3 regions of the Mesorhizobium sp. M1329 genome follow, and region 2 is predicted to be linked to each of the others. Evidence: predicted binding sites of a transcription regulator. Region 2 holds the regulator's gene; each other region holds the start of a gene.
The links. The regulator PhoB, encoded in region 2, activates phosphate uptake and scavenging genes when phosphate is short. The targets are predictions, from matches to a motif close to TGTCATNNANCTGTCAT.
Positions count from the first base shown of each region.

Region 1: a site for PhoB is predicted at 2,089-2,105, ahead of NKH21_RS21470 (RNA degradosome polyphosphate kinase). Genes of this name have one in related genera too.
Region 3: a site for PhoB is predicted at 2,021-2,037, ahead of NKH21_RS07090 (esterase-like activity of phytase family protein). Genes of this name have one in related genera too.

Region 1 is NZ_JAMYLN010000022.1:61,734-67,470, forward strand. Features, by position in the region: gene NKH21_RS21455 (TIGR02117 family protein) at 1-307, shown strand, start outside; gene NKH21_RS21460 (FAD-dependent monooxygenase) at 528-1,763, opposite strand; gene NKH21_RS21465 (zinc-finger domain-containing protein) at 1,783-2,028, opposite strand; gene NKH21_RS21470 (RNA degradosome polyphosphate kinase) at 2,178-4,379, shown strand; gene ppx (exopolyphosphatase) at 4,379-5,737, shown strand, end outside.
Region 2 is NZ_JAMYLN010000020.1:51,458-57,194, forward strand. Features, by position in the region: gene pstC (phosphate ABC transporter permease subunit PstC) at 1-142, shown strand, start outside; gene pstA (phosphate ABC transporter permease PstA) at 146-997, shown strand; gene pstB (phosphate ABC transporter ATP-binding protein PstB) at 994-1,797, shown strand; gene phoU (phosphate signaling complex protein PhoU) at 1,830-2,537, shown strand; gene phoB (phosphate regulon transcriptional regulator PhoB) at 2,554-3,243, shown strand; gene NKH21_RS20215 (ROK family protein) at 3,253-4,497, opposite strand; gene xylF (D-xylose ABC transporter substrate-binding protein) at 4,784-5,737, shown strand, end outside.
Region 3 is NZ_JAMYLN010000005.1:165,342-171,078, reverse strand. Features, by position in the region: gene NKH21_RS07100 (sugar ABC transporter substrate-binding protein) at 1-860, opposite strand, end outside; gene NKH21_RS07095 (TIM barrel protein) at 901-1,890, opposite strand; gene NKH21_RS07090 (esterase-like activity of phytase family protein) at 2,138-3,616, shown strand; gene NKH21_RS07085 (L,D-transpeptidase) at 3,761-4,549, opposite strand; gene NKH21_RS07080 (MATE family efflux transporter) at 4,742-5,737, shown strand, end outside.

The DNA of each region.
Region 1 (5,737 bases), on a different contig from region 2:
CGACATTTCCGGCGAAATCGCCGAGCCGCATCCCGACGTCGCCGGCTTCGATATCGGCGACGAACGCTTTACCGCGCTGCTCGATTACATTGCGGCAAGTTTCCAGCAGGGGCCGAACGGGGCCATCCTGATCGAGAATGCGGCCTATTCCCGCTTCGATCGTTTCTTCGAAGCCAATGGTCATTTCAATTCGCTGATCGGCTGCAACACCCGGACGGCGGCGGCACTGCGCACGGCCGGCCTGCGCACCGGATGGTGGAATCCGCTGCCGGCCTCACTCGGCCTGTCGATGCGGCTTTACAATTGACCGGGCGTTTCCAGCCGATCAGAGCCGCGATCCTTCGCGCGCCACTCTGTCCTATCGGACATCTCCCCCACGAGGGGGGAGATTAGCGGCTTCGGCGCCTTGCCAGGTCATGCAACCTTGAAGATTGGCGAAAGCCAATGTGATGGCCAATCTCCCCCCAATTGGGGGAGATGTCCGGCAGGACAGAGAGGGGCGCTGTCCCGCCAGCCTGTCGTGCGTATCATCGCGCGCCATCGTCCAACGCCCGCCAGCCATAGAGCCAGTCGAGATCGGCGGCGAGCTTTTCGGGTGAGCGCATCGCCAGGAACAGGTTGCGGACCATCGCCACCGGCCCGGCCGCATGCCAGGCGAGGCGATTGACGGCGCCGCGGCGGGCAACCTGGGCGACGCGCGGCCGCCGCGCCTGTTCCCAGGCGGCAAGTGCCCGCTCAAGATCGGCTGGCGAAGCGGCAACGAAGCCGGCAAGCGTCGCCGCGTCCTCGATCGCCATCGCCGCGCCCTGCGCGGCAAACGGCGTCATCGCGTGCGCCGCATCGCCGATCAGCGCGATGCCTTGCGGCGTCGTCCACCGCCGCTGCTCGACGGTGTGGATCGGCCATGCCGTCCATGGTGCCGCTTCGCTCGCCAGACGGACCAGCGCCGGCGCGGTACCGTGCATGGCGCTTGAGAGGCTGGCGGGGTCGGCATGCCCCGACCAGCCCTCGGCGATACGCTTGCCCTTGGTGAAGGCGGCGAGATTGAAGGCAGTGCCACGGCTGACCGGATAAGCGACCATATGGAAGCCGGGATAGAGGAATGCGCTAACGCAATCGGGCGCACCGATCACCTTTAGGGCTTGTCCGGCGGGGCTGTCGGCGGCCACCGTGGCGCGCCAGGCAAGCTCGCCCGAAAACCGGCTCCTACCGAATTCGGCCGCCTTGCGGGCAAGCGTTTCTCGCACCGAAGACCAGACGCCATCCGCGCCGATCAGCAACGATGCTTCCGTTTTGATGGCCGTGCCGGCAACCTCTACCGTTGCGGTGATGCCATGCGGTTTGACAGCGGCACCGATGACGAGAGCGCCGGTGACAAGTTCGATGCCGGGCCGCTCGGCTATCCGCTCCATCAGCGCTGACTGCAGATCCGCGCGGTGGGCAACGAGATAGGGCGCGCCCCAGCGCGTTTCGGCCGCCTGGCCAAGCGGTACGCGCGCCAGCTCGCGCAGCGTGGCGGCATCCTTGAGCACGACCGCCTCCGGCCGCACCGCCGTCGGCAGCAGCCGATCGAGTACGCCGAGCTGCCGTAGGATGCGCGTCGCGTTGGGTGAAAGCTGGATACCGGCGCCGGCAGCCTCGAGGTGCTGCGCCTGTTCGAACAGTTTTATCCGATAGCCGCGCTCGGCGAAGGCCAGTGCCGCGCTCAGCCCGGCGACGCCCGCCCCGGCGATGACCACCTGCCGGCACTGCGTTTCCTGCATCAGGCTTATCGCGGAAGAATCAGGCGGCCTGGTCGATATAGAGGCAGCCCGGCGGCTGCGTTTCCAAGGCCTTCAGCTTCGGCGAATAGCGATAGAGCGTCGAGCAGTAGGGGCAGACCTTTTCATTGTCGTCACCCATGTCGAGAAATACATGCGGATGGTCGAAAGGCGGATTGGCGCCGGTGCACATGAATTCCTTGACGCCGATGTCGATTGCCGGATAGCCCGCATCGTTCTGGAAATGGGGAATGGAACCGCCTGCCATCGTCGTCTCCTGATCTTATCGATTGCATCTGGATCATAACCCGTCTCTTTGCAAGATCGATGAAATGAAACTGTCGCAAAAGCCTGTCAGAGGATAAGTTAAGCCGGTTAAGGCTGTGGTCGTCGAACGGTGTGGGAAGAGCGGAAACCATGAACGAACTGAAGCCGGTCCAGAACGAATTCATCACCGTTGAGGCGGCGAGCCGCGAAGGCGGCAATCCCGACCGCTTCGTCAACCGCGAGTTTTCCTGGCTGCAATTCAACCGGCGCGTGCTCGAAGAGTCGCTGAACGCCAATCATCCGCTGCTCGAGCGTGTTCGCTTCCTGTCGATATCGGCAGCCAATCTCGACGAGTTCTTCATGGTCCGCGTCGCCGGTCTTGCCGGCCAGGTGCGCGAGGGCATCGTGCTGAAGAGCCCGGATGGCCGCACGCCCGAGCAGCAGCTCGAACAATTGCTGCGCGAGGTCGAGCGCCTGCAGGAGGACCAGCAAAAAAGCCTTTCGGCGCTGATGCTGCTGCTCGACAAGGAAGGCATTGAGAGCATCACTCGCGAGGCGCTGAGCAAGGACGAGAAGGCCTGGCTGGAGGACCATTTCCAGGAGCAGGTATTTCCGGTGCTGACGCCGTTGTCGATCGATCCGGCGCATCCGTTCCCGTTCATTCCCAATCTCGGTTTCTCGATGGCGCTGCAATTGCGCCACCGCAAGAACGGCGAGGAGATGAGTGCGCTTTTGCGCCTGCCGATGGCGCTGAAGCGGTTCATCCGTTTGCCGGATCGCAAGCGCCATGTCCGCTTCATCCCGCTCGAGGAGGCGGTCGGTCTTTATATCGGCAAGCTGTTCCCAGGCTATGAGGTCAAGGGCTCCGGCACGTTCCGCATCATCCGCGACAGCGATATCGAGGTCGAGGAAGAATCAGAGGATCTGGTGCGGCTGTTCGAGACGGCGCTGAAGCGCCGCCGCCGCGGTTCGGTCATCCGTATCGAATTCGACATGCTGATGCCGCCCGAGTTGCGCGACTTCGTTGCCGGCGAGCTTGGCGTCTCGGCAAGCCGCATCAGCGTGCTCACCGGTCCGCTGGCGCTCAGCCAGATTTCGGAGATCGTCGCCGTCGCCCGCGACGATCTGAAATTCACCCCCTACAATCCGCGCTTTCCCGAGCGCATCCGCGAGCATGGCGGCGATTGCTTTGCCGCCATCCGCGAGAAGGACATCATCGTCCACCACCCCTATGAATCCTTCGACGTCGTGGTGCAGTTCCTGCGCCAGGCAATGGCCGACCCGGAAGTGGTGGCGATCAAGCAGACGCTCTACCGCACCTCCAACGACAGCCCGATCGTGCGCGCTCTGGTCGACGCCGCCGAGGCCGGCAAGTCGGTGACGGCGCTGGTCGAGCTCAAGGCGCGTTTCGACGAGGAGGCCAACATCCGATGGGCGCGCGACCTCGAGCGCGCCGGCGTCCAGGTCGTTTTCGGCTTTCTCGAACTGAAGACCCACGCAAAGATGTCGCTGGTGGTGCGGCGCGAGGATGGGAGGCTGCGCAATTACGTGCATCTGGGCACCGGCAACTACCACCCGGTCACCGCCCGCATCTACACCGACCTGTCCTTCTTCACCACCGACCCGACAATCGCGCGCGATGTCGCCCAATTGTTCAACTTCATCACCGGCTATGCCGAGCCGGCCGAGCAGATGCGGCTGGCCATCTCGCCGTTCACGCTGCGCGACCGCATCCTCCAGCACATTTCGGACGAGATCAGCCACGCGCTGGAGGGCAGGCCGGCCCGCATCTGGATGAAGATGAATGCGCTGGTCGATCCGATCGTCATCGATGCGCTCTACGATGCCAGCCGCGCCGGCGTCGAGATCGATCTCGTCGTGCGCGGCATCTGCTGCCTGAGGCCGCAGGTGCCCGGCCTATCGGAGAACATCAGGGTGAAGTCGATCGTCGGCCGTTTCCTCGAGCACAGCCGCATCTACTGCTTCGGCAACGGCCACGGCCTGCCATCGGACGGGGCGATCGTCTACATCTCCTCGGCCGATTTGATGCCGCGCAATCTCGACCGCCGCGTCGAGACCATGGTGCCGATCACCAATCCAACTGTGCATGAGCAGGTGCTCGGCCAGATCATGCTCGGCAACATCATGGACAACCAGCAAAGTTTCGACGTATTGGCTGACGGAACCTCCCGGCGCGTCGTGCTGGAAGAGGGCGAGGAACCGTTCAACGCGCAGGAATATTTCATGACTAATCCGAGCCTGTCCGGACGGGGCGATGCGTTGAAGTCGCATGCGCCCAAGCGTATCGCGCAGTTCAAACGCCGCAAGAGACAGAACGCAGCGACGGGCTGATGATTTCAGCGTCCCAGGGCCGGCTCCAGGACCGCCGACCGCTGTCCATCATCGATATCGGGTCGAACTCGATCCGTCTTGTCATCTATGAGGGGCTGGCGCGCTCGCCGACCTTGCTGTTCAACGAAAAGATGCTGGCCGGCCTCGGCCGCGGCATCGTTTCGACCGGAAAACTCGATCCCGAGGCGGTGACGCGCTCGATGGAAGAGTTCCGCCGCTTCCGCGCGCTCTCCGACCAGGCCGGCGCGGAGCGCATGTATGTGCTGGCGACCGCCGCCGCTCGCGAGGCCGTCAACGGCCCCGACTTCATCCACCGCGCCGAGGATGTGCTCAAGACCGAGATCCAGGTGCTGAGCGGCCGCGAGGAAGCCCATTATTCGGCACTCGGCGTGATCTCCGGGTTCCACCCGGCCAACGGCATTGCCGGCGACCTTGGCGGCGGCAGCCTCGAACTGATCGACATCGATGGTGAGACGATCGGTGACGGCATCACGCTGCCGTTGGGCGGCTTGCGCCTGCAGGACATGGCGAAGAACTCGCTGGCCCAGGCGGCAAGGATCACGCGCGAGCAACTGGCGCGGGCGAAATTGCTGAAGGGCGGGCAGGGCAGGGCGTTCTACACGGTCGGCGGCACCTGGCGAAACCTCGCCCGGCTGCACATGGAAATGACCAACTACCCGCTCGGCGTCATGCACCATTACGAGATCGGCATCGAAAGCGCCGCGAATTTCCTCCGGCAGGTCGCCAAGGCCGAGATCGACAAGATCAAAGGCATCGAGGGCATCTCCAAGAACCGCCGCTCGCTGCTGCCCTATGGCGCCATCGTGCTGCAGGAGATCATGGCGGCGATGCAGCCGTCGAAGATCATCGTCTCGGCGCTGGGCGTGCGCGAGGGCTTTCTCTATTCGCTGCTCGACAAGGCCGAGCAGAAAGCCGATCCGCTGATCTCGGCGGCAGAAGAGCTTGCCCGCCTGCGCTCGCGCTCGGTCGACCACGCGCATGAGCTTGTCGAGTGGACCGGCAAGGCCTTCGCCGCCTTCGGCATCGACGAAACCAGGGATGAGGCGCGCTACCGCCACGCCGCCTGCCTGCTCGCCGACATCGGCTGGCGCGCCCATCCCGAATATCGCGGCAAGCAATCGCTCAATATCATCGCCCATGCCTCCTTCATCGGCGTCGACCATCCCGGCCGCGCCTTCCTGGCGCTTGTCAGCCTGTTTCGCCACGAGGGCGTGTTCAATGAAGCCGCTCCGGAAATCCGCGGGCTGGCGACACCGCGCTACCTCGAGCGCGCCCGCGTGCTGGCCGCGCTGCTGCGCGTCGTCTATTTGCTGACCGCGGCAATGCCCGGCGTCATG
Region 2 (5,737 bases):
CAATGAATTCACCGAAGCCGACGGCGATCTCTACACCTCCTCGCTGGTTTCGCTCGGCCTGATCCTGTTCGTCATCACCTTCCTGATCCTTGCCGCCGCCCGCTATATGCTGATGCGGATCGACGCCCGTACGGGAGCCTGACCGATGTCGACATCCTCATCGCTCCACAGCCGCCGCAAAGCCAGGAATTCGGTGATGATGGCGCTTTGCGTCGTCGCCGCCGGCATCGGGCTTGCCTGGCTGGCGCTCATCCTCGGCGCGCTGGTCTATAAGGGCACGGCCGGGCTTTCGCTTGCGGTCTTCACCGAGATGACGCCACCACCGGGCGAGGCCGGCGGCCTGCTCAATGCCATTGCGGGAAGCCTGCTGATGACGATCATCGCTGTTGTCGTCGGCACGCCGATCGGCGTGCTGGCGGGAACCTACATGGCCGAATATGGACGTTTCTCGCGCATCACCACCGTCGTCCGCTTCATCAACGACATCCTGTTGTCGGCGCCGTCGATCATCATCGGCTTGTTCGTCTATGAGTTGATGGTGCGGCCAATGGGGCATTTCTCGGCCATTGCCGGCGCCGTTGCGCTTGCCATCCTGGTCATTCCGGTGGTCGTGCGCACCACCGAAGACATGCTCAACCTGGTGCCGAACGCATTACGTGAAGCCGGTGCCGCGATCGGCGCGCCGCGCTGGGTGGTGATCCGTTCGGTCGCCTACCGCGCCGCATTATCCGGCATCGTCACCGGCATATTGCTGGCGATAGCGCGCATTTCCGGCGAGACGGCGCCGCTGCTCTTCACCGCGCTCAACAACCAGTTCTGGAGCAGCAATATCAACGCGCCGATGGCCAGCCTGCCGGTGACCATCTTCCAGTTCGCTCTCAGCCCTTACGAGGAATGGCAGCAACTGGCGTGGACCGGCGCACTCATAATCACCCTGACGGTTCTGGGCTTGAGCATCCTCGCCCGCAGCCTTACCGGACGCAGAGAGGACAGATGACACAGATGTTGTCCCCGGACATGACGATGACCGAAACGGTCGCCGAGAAGACGAAGATCGAGGTCAAGAACCTCAACTTCTACTACGGCCAGAGCAAGGCGCTAAAGGACATCAGCCTGTCGCTGCCCGAGCGCAGCGTCACGGCCTTCATTGGGCCTTCGGGCTGCGGGAAATCGACGCTGCTGCGTGTGTTCAACCGCATCTATGAGCTCTACCCGAAACAGACAGCCGAGGGCCAGGTGCTGCTCGACGGCAAAAACATTCTCGACCGGTCGCAGGATCTCAACCTCCTCAGGACCAAGATCGGCATGGTGTTCCAGAAGCCGACGCCGTTCCCGATGTCGATCTACGAGAACATCGCCTTCGGCGTCAGGCTCTACGAAAACCTCGGCAAGTCCGAGATGGACGGCCGCGTCGAACAGGCGTTGAAGCGCGCCGCGCTGTGGAGCGAGGTCAAGGACAAACTCAACGCCAGCGGCTTGAGCCTGTCCGGCGGCCAGCAGCAGCGGCTCTGTATCGCCCGCACCGTGGCCGTGAAGCCGGAAGTCATTCTGCTCGACGAACCGGCGTCCGCACTCGACCCATTGTCGACCGCCAAGATCGAGGAACTGATCGACGAATTGCAAGCCGACTACACGATCGTCATCGTCACCCACAACATGCAGCAGGCGGCGCGCGTGTCGCGCCAGACCGCCTTCATGTATCTGGGTGAACTGGTCGAGTTCGACCGGACCGAGAAGATCTTCACGTCGCCCCGCGAGAAGCGCACGCAGGATTATATCACCGGCCGCTTCGGCTGAGCCGTTCCGATCATGCATATGAGGACAGGACCATGGGCGAACACACAGTCGCTTCTTTCGACGAGGATCTCGAGCAGATCAGCAAGCTGATCCGCGACATGGCCGACCTCGCCGGTTCGATGGTCGGCGGGGCGACCAAGGCCCTGTTGAATTCCGACAACGTGTTGGCGCAACGCGTCGTTTCCGACGACGCCATCATGGATGCGCGTCAACGCGAACTGGACGACCGCGCCATCACCCTGATCGCCAAACGCCAGCCGATGGCCCACGATCTTCGCCATGTGGTCGGAGCGATCCGCATGGCCGGCGACCTCGAACGCATCGGCGACCTTGCCAAGAATATCGCCAAGCGTGTGAGTGCGGTCGGCCTCAGCGTCACGCCGCGCGACTTGTCGCATTCCATCGACGCGATGGCGCAGCTGGTGCTCATCCAGGTGCAGGGCGTCATCGAGGAGTATGCTGCAGGCGATGCGGCCGCGTTGGCCAAGCTGCGTGCCGCCGACGAGCGCATTGACGTCAAATACACGTCCGTGTTCCGCGAGCTATTGACCTACATGATGGAAGATCCGCGCAACATCACCGCTTGCACGCACCTGCTGTTCTGCGCCAAGAATCTGGAGCGGATCGGCGACCATGTCACCAACATCGCCGAAAATGCGTATTATGTGCTGACCGGCGAGCAATTGCCGGTCAATCGTCCGAAGCAGGACGAAACGACAATGTCCGCGCCGGTGACATGATGGGGGTGCCCAGCTGATGATCGCACCACGAGTAATGGTGGTGGAGGACGAGGAGCCGTTGGGTGTGCTGCTCCGCTACAATCTCGAATCCGAAGGCTACCAGGTCGAGGTGGTGACACGCGGCGACGAAGCCGAGATCCGTTTGCAGGAGAATGTGCCCGACCTTCTGGTGCTCGACTGGATGATACCAGCGGTTTCCGGCATCGAGCTCTGCCGCCGGTTGCGGGTGCGCCCCGAAACCGAGCGGCTGCCGATCATCATGCTGACCGCGCGCGGCGAGGAGAGCGACCGGGTGCGCGGTCTTTCGACCGGCGCCGACGACTATCTGGTCAAACCGTTTTCTACACCGGAATTCATGGCCAGGGTCAAGGCGCTGCTGCGCCGCGCCAAGCCGGAAGTGCTGTCCAGCGTGCTGAAGGTCGGCGACATCGTGCTCGATCGCGAATCGCACAGGGTCTATCGCAAGAAGAGCGAGATCAGGCTCGGACCGACCGAATTCCGGCTGCTGGAGTTTATGATGCGGCATCCGGGCCGCGTCTTCTCGCGCAGCCAGTTGCTCGATAATGTCTGGGGCGAGACGATCTACATCGACGAACGCACAGTGGACGTCCATGTCGGCCGGCTGCGCAAAGCCGTCAATAACGGCCGCATGCCGGATGTCATCCGCACCATCCGCGGTGCCGGTTATGCGATCAGGGAAGATTGATCCGCCTGGTCAGGCGACGTTCTTTCGGACGCCGGGCCTCATTTGCGCGCCCGGCGCGAAAATCTCCTGGTCGACGAAGCTTAACGCCCGCATCGCGCAGCCTTCGCGGATCAGCGGCAATTCGTTCGGCTCAGTGTCGAAAGAGATCGAGCCGGAATGCTGGCCGCCGGCGGTCTGTGCGATTGCCTTGCGCAAGGCCGGCTCGATCAGATCGAAGGCGGCGGCACTGGCGCCGACCATCGCGACCGGTGCCGGATCGATCAGCGCGAACAGCGAGCCGAGACCGAAACCCAGCGCTTCGCCGGCCTTGCAGTAGGCCTCGCGTTCCGGCCCATCTTTCTCGCGCGCCCGGGCCGCCAGGGCGCGCATGTCGGCGTCGCTGACGTCGGCGACCGGTTCGCTGTCTTCGCTCATCTGCCTGGCGTTGCGCCAGATGGCGTAGTTGCCGGCATAGGCCTCGATGCAGCCGCGTCGTCCGCAACGGCAGAGCGCGCCGCCTGGACGATGGATCATGTGGCCAAACTCGCCGCCCGAGGAATGCGTGCCGGTGAACAGCTCGCCCTTCAACACTAGCCCCATGCCGATGCCATGCGAAAGCAGGATGGCGATGAAGTCGTCGCGATAGCGGTCCGGCTTGCGCCAGCGCAGAGCCACCGCCATCATATTGCAGTCGTTCTCCACCGTTGCCGGGATGCCGAATTCGTCCTCCAGCATGTCGGCAAAGGCAATGTCGGTCTGCGGCGTGATCGGCGACCACAGCATGGCGCGTGCAGGGGAGTCGGTAATGCCCTGGATAGCTAGGGCGATGCGGGCGACACTGCGGACGTCAAGGTCTGGATCCTCAAGTCGGCGCCGGACGATGGCCATGCATTCGCGGATCAGTTCGTCGCGCGGCATGGTCAGCGTGTCCAGCCGGCGCTGTTCCTCGGCGACCACCTGTCCCGCATAGTCGATAATGGCGGCCGACAGGAAATTCAGCGACAACACCACGGTCAACACCGCCGCAGCTTCCGGGTTGAGGGCGAGGCCGACCTGCGGACGACCGCGTTTCAACGAAACGGGCTCGCTTGCCTTGCTCTCGGCGAGGATGCCTTCCCGTATCAGGTCGGAGGAGATCGCCGATATGGTCGAATGGCTGAGGCCGGTGGTTGCTGCGATCTCAGTACGCGATGGCTGGCCGGCCCGGCGCACCGCCGAGATCACCATCGCCCGGTTGCGCCGGCGCAAATCGTCATGGCGGATTCCGACCGACATCGTTTTGCTTTCCTCCCGGTTGCCGCGGCCGCTCATGAACCGGAAGCCGTCGGTAATGTCCGACAAACAGTGTCGGATGCAGGCAAATAGTGTCAGATGCGGGTGGCGCTGTCATCGTTTATTCCGACGCTCGAAAAAACTCGCAAAGTCATCAAAATCCATCAGAATCGATGTTGACAGCAGCCGGAGATCGGGCCAGTATTTTTTCGAGGCTCGAAAAAATTAGAGCTTCTAAGCTGGTCTTTGAGCCAATTGGTCACGCCGTACGCGGCGCAGGGAGGATATGATGAAGAAATTCACGACCGCCATTCTGGCGGGTGTCGCCATGACGCTGGCGCTGGCGTCGGTGGCGCAGGCTAAAGACAAGGTCATCGGCGTTTCCTGGTCGAACTTCCAGGAAGAGCGCTGGAAGACCGACGAGGCCGCAATGAAGGCGGCCATCGAGGCCGCCGGCGACAAGTATATTTCCGCCGACGCGCAGTCCAACCCCGGCAAGCAGCTCACCGACGTCGAGAGCCTGATCTCGCAGGGCGCCAACGCACTGATCATCCTTGCGCAGGACGCCTCGGCCATCGGGCCGGCCGTGCAGAAGGCGCTGGACGAAGGTATTCCGGTTGTCGGCTACGACCGGCTGATCGAGAACAAGGACGTCTTTTACCTGACCTTTGACAACAAGGAAGTCGGCCGCATGCAGGCCCGCGAAGTGTTCAAGGTGAAGCCGGAAGGCAACTACGTCTTCATCAAGGGCTCGGGTGCCGATCCGAATGCCGATTTCCTGTTTGCCGGTTCGATGGAAGTGCTGAAGGACGCTATCGACAGCGGCAAGATCAAGAATGTCGGCGAGGCCTATACCGACGGCTGGCTGCCGGCCAACGCCCAGAAAAACATGGAACAGTTCCTGACGGCGAACGACAACAAGGTCGATGCAGTGGTCGCGGCCAATGACGGTACTGCCGGCGGCGTCGTCGCAGCATTGACGGCGCAAGGGTTGGCTGGATCTGTTCCGGTCTCGGGCCAGGACGGCGACCACGCCGCGCTGAACCGCATCGCGCTCGGCACACAGACTGTGTCGGTGTGGAAGGATGCGCGCGAGCTCGGCAAGAACGCCGCCGAGATCGCCTCGCAACTGGCCGACGGCAAGCAGATGACCGACATTGCCGGCGTGAAGGATTTCACCACGCCCGGCGGCAATACCGTCAAGTCGCTGTTCCTGACCCCGGTCGCCATCACCAAGGATAAC
Region 3 (5,737 bases), on a different contig from region 2:
GTCAGCTCGCCGGCGCGGATCGAGGCATAAGCGTCGGAAATCCCGTCGGTGCCGAAGACGGCGACTTTGTCCTGCAGGCCGGCGGCCTTGACCGCTTCGACGATGCCCAGCGCCATGCCGTCATTGTTGGCATAGAAGCCGATCAGGTCGGGGTGCTGCTGCAGGATGTTGGTGGCCGCGTCGTAGGAGGTCTGGCGATCCCAGTTGCCGGGGACGCTGGCGACGACCTCGAATTTGCCAGCCTCGGTGATGGTGGTCTTGAAGCCGTCGGTGCGCTGGACGGCGGCGTAGACGCCGGCCTGGCCTTCGACGATGGCAACCTTGCCGCCATCCGGCCGGTTCTTGATGAACCATTTGGCGACGCGCACGCCGTTGTCGCGCTGGACATTGCCGACATAGTGCTCGGCCTGCGGGATGACCGCGTCATTGACGTTAACCACCGGCACATTGGCTGCCTTGGCCTGTTCCATGATCGGCTGCAAGTTGGAGTCGGTCTGCGGCGAGACGAGAAGCACGTTGTAGCCTTGCGTGACCAGGCCTTCGGCGATGGTGAGCTGCCCGAGCTGGTCGCCCTCGCTTTGCGCCGCTTGGTAGACGACGGGTACGCCGGTGCGGTCGCCGAACGACTTGTAGCCCTCTCCCAGCGAGCGCCAGTATTCGTTGGTCAGCGTCTTGGAGACCGCACCCGCCTTGGTGCCCTCGGGCAGCTTGGGGAAAGCCCCGAACTTGGCCTCGAGCTGCGACCAGTCGATGCGATCCTTCTCGGTGTCGGAATTGAGCGGCGCGAGGTCCGCGGAAAACGAGGACCTTACGGACAGCGCCATCAGTGCAGCGGTAGCGGTGGCAAGCAGAAATTTCATGGTCTTTCCTCCCTTGTTGAAAACAGTGATGGCCCCGGCCTCAGCTGTCCGGCCCGAGCATGGCTTCCTGGATTATGGCCTGCGAGGCGACCGCGTCCTGACGGTCGATGGCAGTGGATAGGCGATTGTCCTTTTCCAGCCGATCGACGACGCGCAGCATGCGCTTGACAGTCGCGATGTTGACTTCGCATTCGTGGACCGGGTCGAGCCCGGTCATGTCGGGGAACGTGTCGAAGTAGATTGCCCCGGCATAGCCGTCGCGGCGGATCTGCCTGAGCAGCTCGATCGTCTGCAGCGTGTGCACTGCGCCGACCATCAGGCCGTCGTCGCGCTTGGCGTAGCCGTCGTTGAGATGCACGCCGAGCAGCTTGCTATGGCGCGCCACGAGTGCTGCGGCAAAGGCCGGCTGCTCGTCGGCATAGAGCACATGCGCGAAATCGAGCGTCACGCCGAGATTGGGCAGGCCGATCTCGCGGATCGCCAGCAATGTCGTCGCCGCATCGGGCATCAGGCTGTAGGAGCGCGGCTCGTTGGGTTTGTATTCAAGGCTGATCTGACAGCCCGGGTCATGCGCCACTACTTCACGAATGCCATCGATTTCGTGTTGCCAGAGTGTTGCGTAGTCAGCTTGGAAGGCGTAGTCGAAGCCATCCTGCCCCAACCACAATGTCATCAGGCTGGCGCCGGCATCGCGCGCGGCGTCGATGCCGGCCTTGGTCAGGTCGATGGCCTCGCGGCGAACGGAAGGATCCGGGTTGGTGAAGGCGCCGAGCTTGAAAGCCGGGTTAGAGTAGTAGCGCATGGCGAAGCCATTGATCGAAAGCCCGAAATCGCCGAGTTTGCGCGCCATTTCCGCAGGTTTTTCATCGACATGGTCGGGAAAGTTGAGGTCGAGATCGGTCAACTCCGCAACCTTCGCCGCACGTGCCGCCATTTGCAGCATGGACGGTTTGCCGACAAGATCGGGCCACTCGGACTGTGGCCGCGAGGCAAAGGAATTGAGGCGGGTGGCGAAACGATAGGCGGTCATCGGGGTCCTTTCATTGTCATAACTTTACACAAGAATGATTACTTGTAAAGTTGTTAATGGCTCGCTCGGCGACGACGAATTCGCCATACCCAGGCCAGTTGCGACCACGGGGGACAAGCAAGCGCGGCACTGTCACGCAAGTATCACGTTCGCGTCCTAGATCGCTTCTCCGAAGGCTTACGCGGCGTCCTTGATGCGACGCGACGCCTTTTCAGATCCCGGCAGCTTTGTCTCAAGGAGGATATCCATGAAAAACCTGCACCGAACCGCGTCCCTCGCCGTCGCGCTGGCGATGTTCACCGCCTTGACCCCGGCCTTGGCTGAAAACGCCGCGACAGTCGGCGGCGTCAGCTTCGTCAACAAGGGCCTAGTCGGTGTCGGCCGCATCCCGGCCAGCCAGAAGGACAAGTTCGGCGAGACGTTTGGGTCCGGCTCCGGCATGTCGATCGATGCTGCCGGCTGGACCCATGGGGCGGACGGCTACAAGGGCTCGCTTTGGCTGCTGCCGGATCGCGGCTACAATGTCGTCGGCACCACCGACTATCGCTCGCGTTTCAACACGATCGCCATCGAGTTCGCGCCGGCCGCGCCGGGTGCCACACCAGCCGCCGGGCAGGAACAGTCGGGCCTCAAGGCAACCTTAGCCGACACCATGCTTTTGACCGACGACAAGGGCGCCGACGCAACCGGCCTCGATCCGCTCAACGGCGTGCGCGCCGCGGCCGACGACATGCCGATCCTGCCCGAAGCCAACGGCAAGCTTGCGCTCGACAACGAGGCGATCGTGCGGCTGCCCGACGGCACCATGTTCATCTCGGACGAATACGGCCCGAACATCTATCGCTTCTCCGCCAATGGGCGTCTGATGTCGGCAACGCAGCCGCCGGCGGCGCTTGTCCCGATGCGTCATGGCACGCCGAACTTCGCGTCCGACAATCCGGGACCTGGCGCGGCGGACCCAGATCCGAAGGATCCCGAAACCGGCCGCCAGAACAACCAGGGCCTTGAAGGCATGGCACTGACGCCCGACGGCAAGTTCCTGATCGCCGTGCTGCAGTCGGCACCCAGACAAGATGGCGGCGATTCGCCCTCGACGCGCCGGAACACGCGCGCGCTGGTCTACGATGCTTCGGATCCTGACCAACTCAAGCTCGCGCATGAATATGTCGTGCCGCTGCCGGTGTTCACCGATGCCAAGGGCAAAACCAAGATCGCCGCGCAGAGCGAAATCGTGGCGCTGTCGGACAAGACCTTCCTGATGCTGGCGCGCGACAGCGGCAACGGCCAAGGGCTGAAGGGCGACACTTCGCTCCATCGCGAGATCAGCATCGTCGATGTGTCGGCGGCAACCGATATCGCCGGCACAGAGTTCGACAAGGACAAGCCGGTTGCGCCCAAGGGTGAGCTCGATGCATCGGTGACGCCCGCCAAGCTGACGCCGTTCATCGACATCAACGACAAGAGCGAGCTCGGCCGCTTCGGGCTGCACAATGGCGCGCCCAACGACCGCAACAACCTCTCAGAGAAGTGGGAGGCGATGTCGGTGGTGAGCGTCCTCGATCCAAAGCTGCCCGACGACTATTTTCTGTTCGTCGCCAATGACAACGACTTCCTCACCCAGGACGGTTTCCAGGTCGGCGCGGCCTACAAGGCCGAGGATGGCGCCGATGTCGACACCATGTTCCTGGTTTATCAGGTCACGATTCCCGGCCTCGCCAAGAAGTAGCGGCACCCATACAGGCGGACGCGCCGAACGCGTCCGCCTGAGCCGGCGATTGAACGGTCGTGCGCTTCAGTTGCGGCTCGCCCGCGCAAGAAATGGTCTTAAAGGATCAATGCGCCGTGAAACGGGGTTGCGGCACGAGGGCACTCACTTCAGCATCTCCGCGTCCCTTGGCACGCCGGCATCGATCGGCTCAGCCGTCCTGTTCGACACGGCGGCGATCTTCCCGGCGGCCGACAGGTTCGGGCGCACGAAGACCGGCGCGACGCCGTCGACGCGGCTGTAGAGGTCGATAATGTCCTGATTCATGAAGCGCACACAGCCGGATGAAGCGTTCCTCCCAATGGAATCCCACTCCGGTGTGCCGTGCAGCCGGTACATCGTGTCCTTGCCGTCGCGGAAGAGATACAGCGCGCGGGCGCCCAGCGGGCTGTGCGGACCGGGCGGCATGCCGTCCTTGTATTTCGCCAGTTCCGGCCGGCGCTGGATCATTTCCGGCGGCGGCGTCCACACCGGCCACTTCTTTCTCGCCTGAACCACGGCACTGCCGGTCCATCCGAAACCGGCCTTGCCGAGGCTGACGCCGTAGCGAATTGCCTTGCCGCCGTCGCGCACCAGGTAGAGGAAGTGCTCGGAAGTATCGACGACGATCGTGCCCGGTTTTTCACCGGTCGGATCGGACACGATTTGGCGGACGAATTTCGGATCGATCTTGGCTACCGGTATTGCCGGCAGTTGATAGCCCTCGTCGACGCGCGCCGCATACATGCTTGCGGCATCGCCGAAAGCCGGCTCGCTTGGCGCCGCTGTCACCGGCGGCGCCGCCACGTCCGTCGTGGTGCACGCCGAAAGAGCCACGGAGGCCGCGCCCAGAGCCGATGCACCGAGAAAGGCGCGCCGGTTCAGGCGCTCAAAAAACAACGGAATATCGGACATGAGCCCCCCGGCTTGCCCATGAGATCCAGGAAATGCGGCCCCACGCGTGCAGGATCAATATACGATTCCGGAAGGTTTGAGAAATGCTTAGATCAAGGCACGCCAGGCGGAATTTGCGACGCCGCATCGACCTCTCCCGTTAAATCGGCAATCATTGCGGACTCAAGACAAGCCTTCGCCGAGTTGCCTGCCATGGACGACAACATGCCCCCGCGCCGGCGGACCGGCGACCTCACCAGTGGGCCTATCCCGCGCACCCTTTTGCTGTTTGCCCTGCCGGTGCTCGGCTCCAATGTGCTGCAGTCGCTCAACGGCTCGATCAATGCCGTGTGGGTCGGTCGTTTCCTCGGTGAAGCGGCGCTGACCGCCACGTCCAATGCAAACCTCGTGCTGTTTCTCATCCTCGGCACCGTCTTCGGCATCGGCATGGCGGCGACCATCCTGGTCGCGCAATCCGTCGGCGCTCGTGACCTGCCCGAAGCCCGGCGCATCGTCGGCACCAGCGCCACCTTCTTCTTCCTCGTCTCGGTGGTGTTCGCGGTCTGCGGCTGGATCTGGGTCGATGCGATCCTCGATGCACTCGGCACGCCGGCCGATGCTTTGCCGCTGGCGCGCTCCTATCTGCGCATCATCTTCCTGGCCGTGCCGATGATGAACCTGCTCTCCTTCGTCATGACAGTGCTGCGCGGCGCCGGCGACTCGCGCACGCCTTTCCTCTTCATGGCGCTGGCCGTCGTGCTCGACGTCATTTTGAACCCGTTGCTCATCCTCGGCATCGGCCCGTTCCCCGAACTCGGCATCGCCGGCTCGGCCGCCTCGACGCTGATCGGCCAGACGGTAAGCGTGGTTGCCATCCTGATCGTGCTTTATGCGCGCAAGCACCCGCTGCGGCTGGCCGGCGCCAATCTTGCTCTGCTGCGGCCGGACCCGGCGCTGCTGCGACTTGTCGTCTTCAAGGGCGTGCCGATGGGCCTGCAGATGATCGTCGTCTCGTCCGCGGCTCTGACGGTGATGGGCATGGTCAATTCGTACGGCTCGCAGGTCGCAGCCGCCTACGGCATAGCCGCACAGCTCTGGACCTATATCCAGATGCCGGCACTCGCCATCGGCGCCGCGGTGTCGTCCATGGCGGCGCAAAATGTCGGCGCCGGGCGCTGGGACCGGATCGGCCGCATCGCCGCCTCCGGC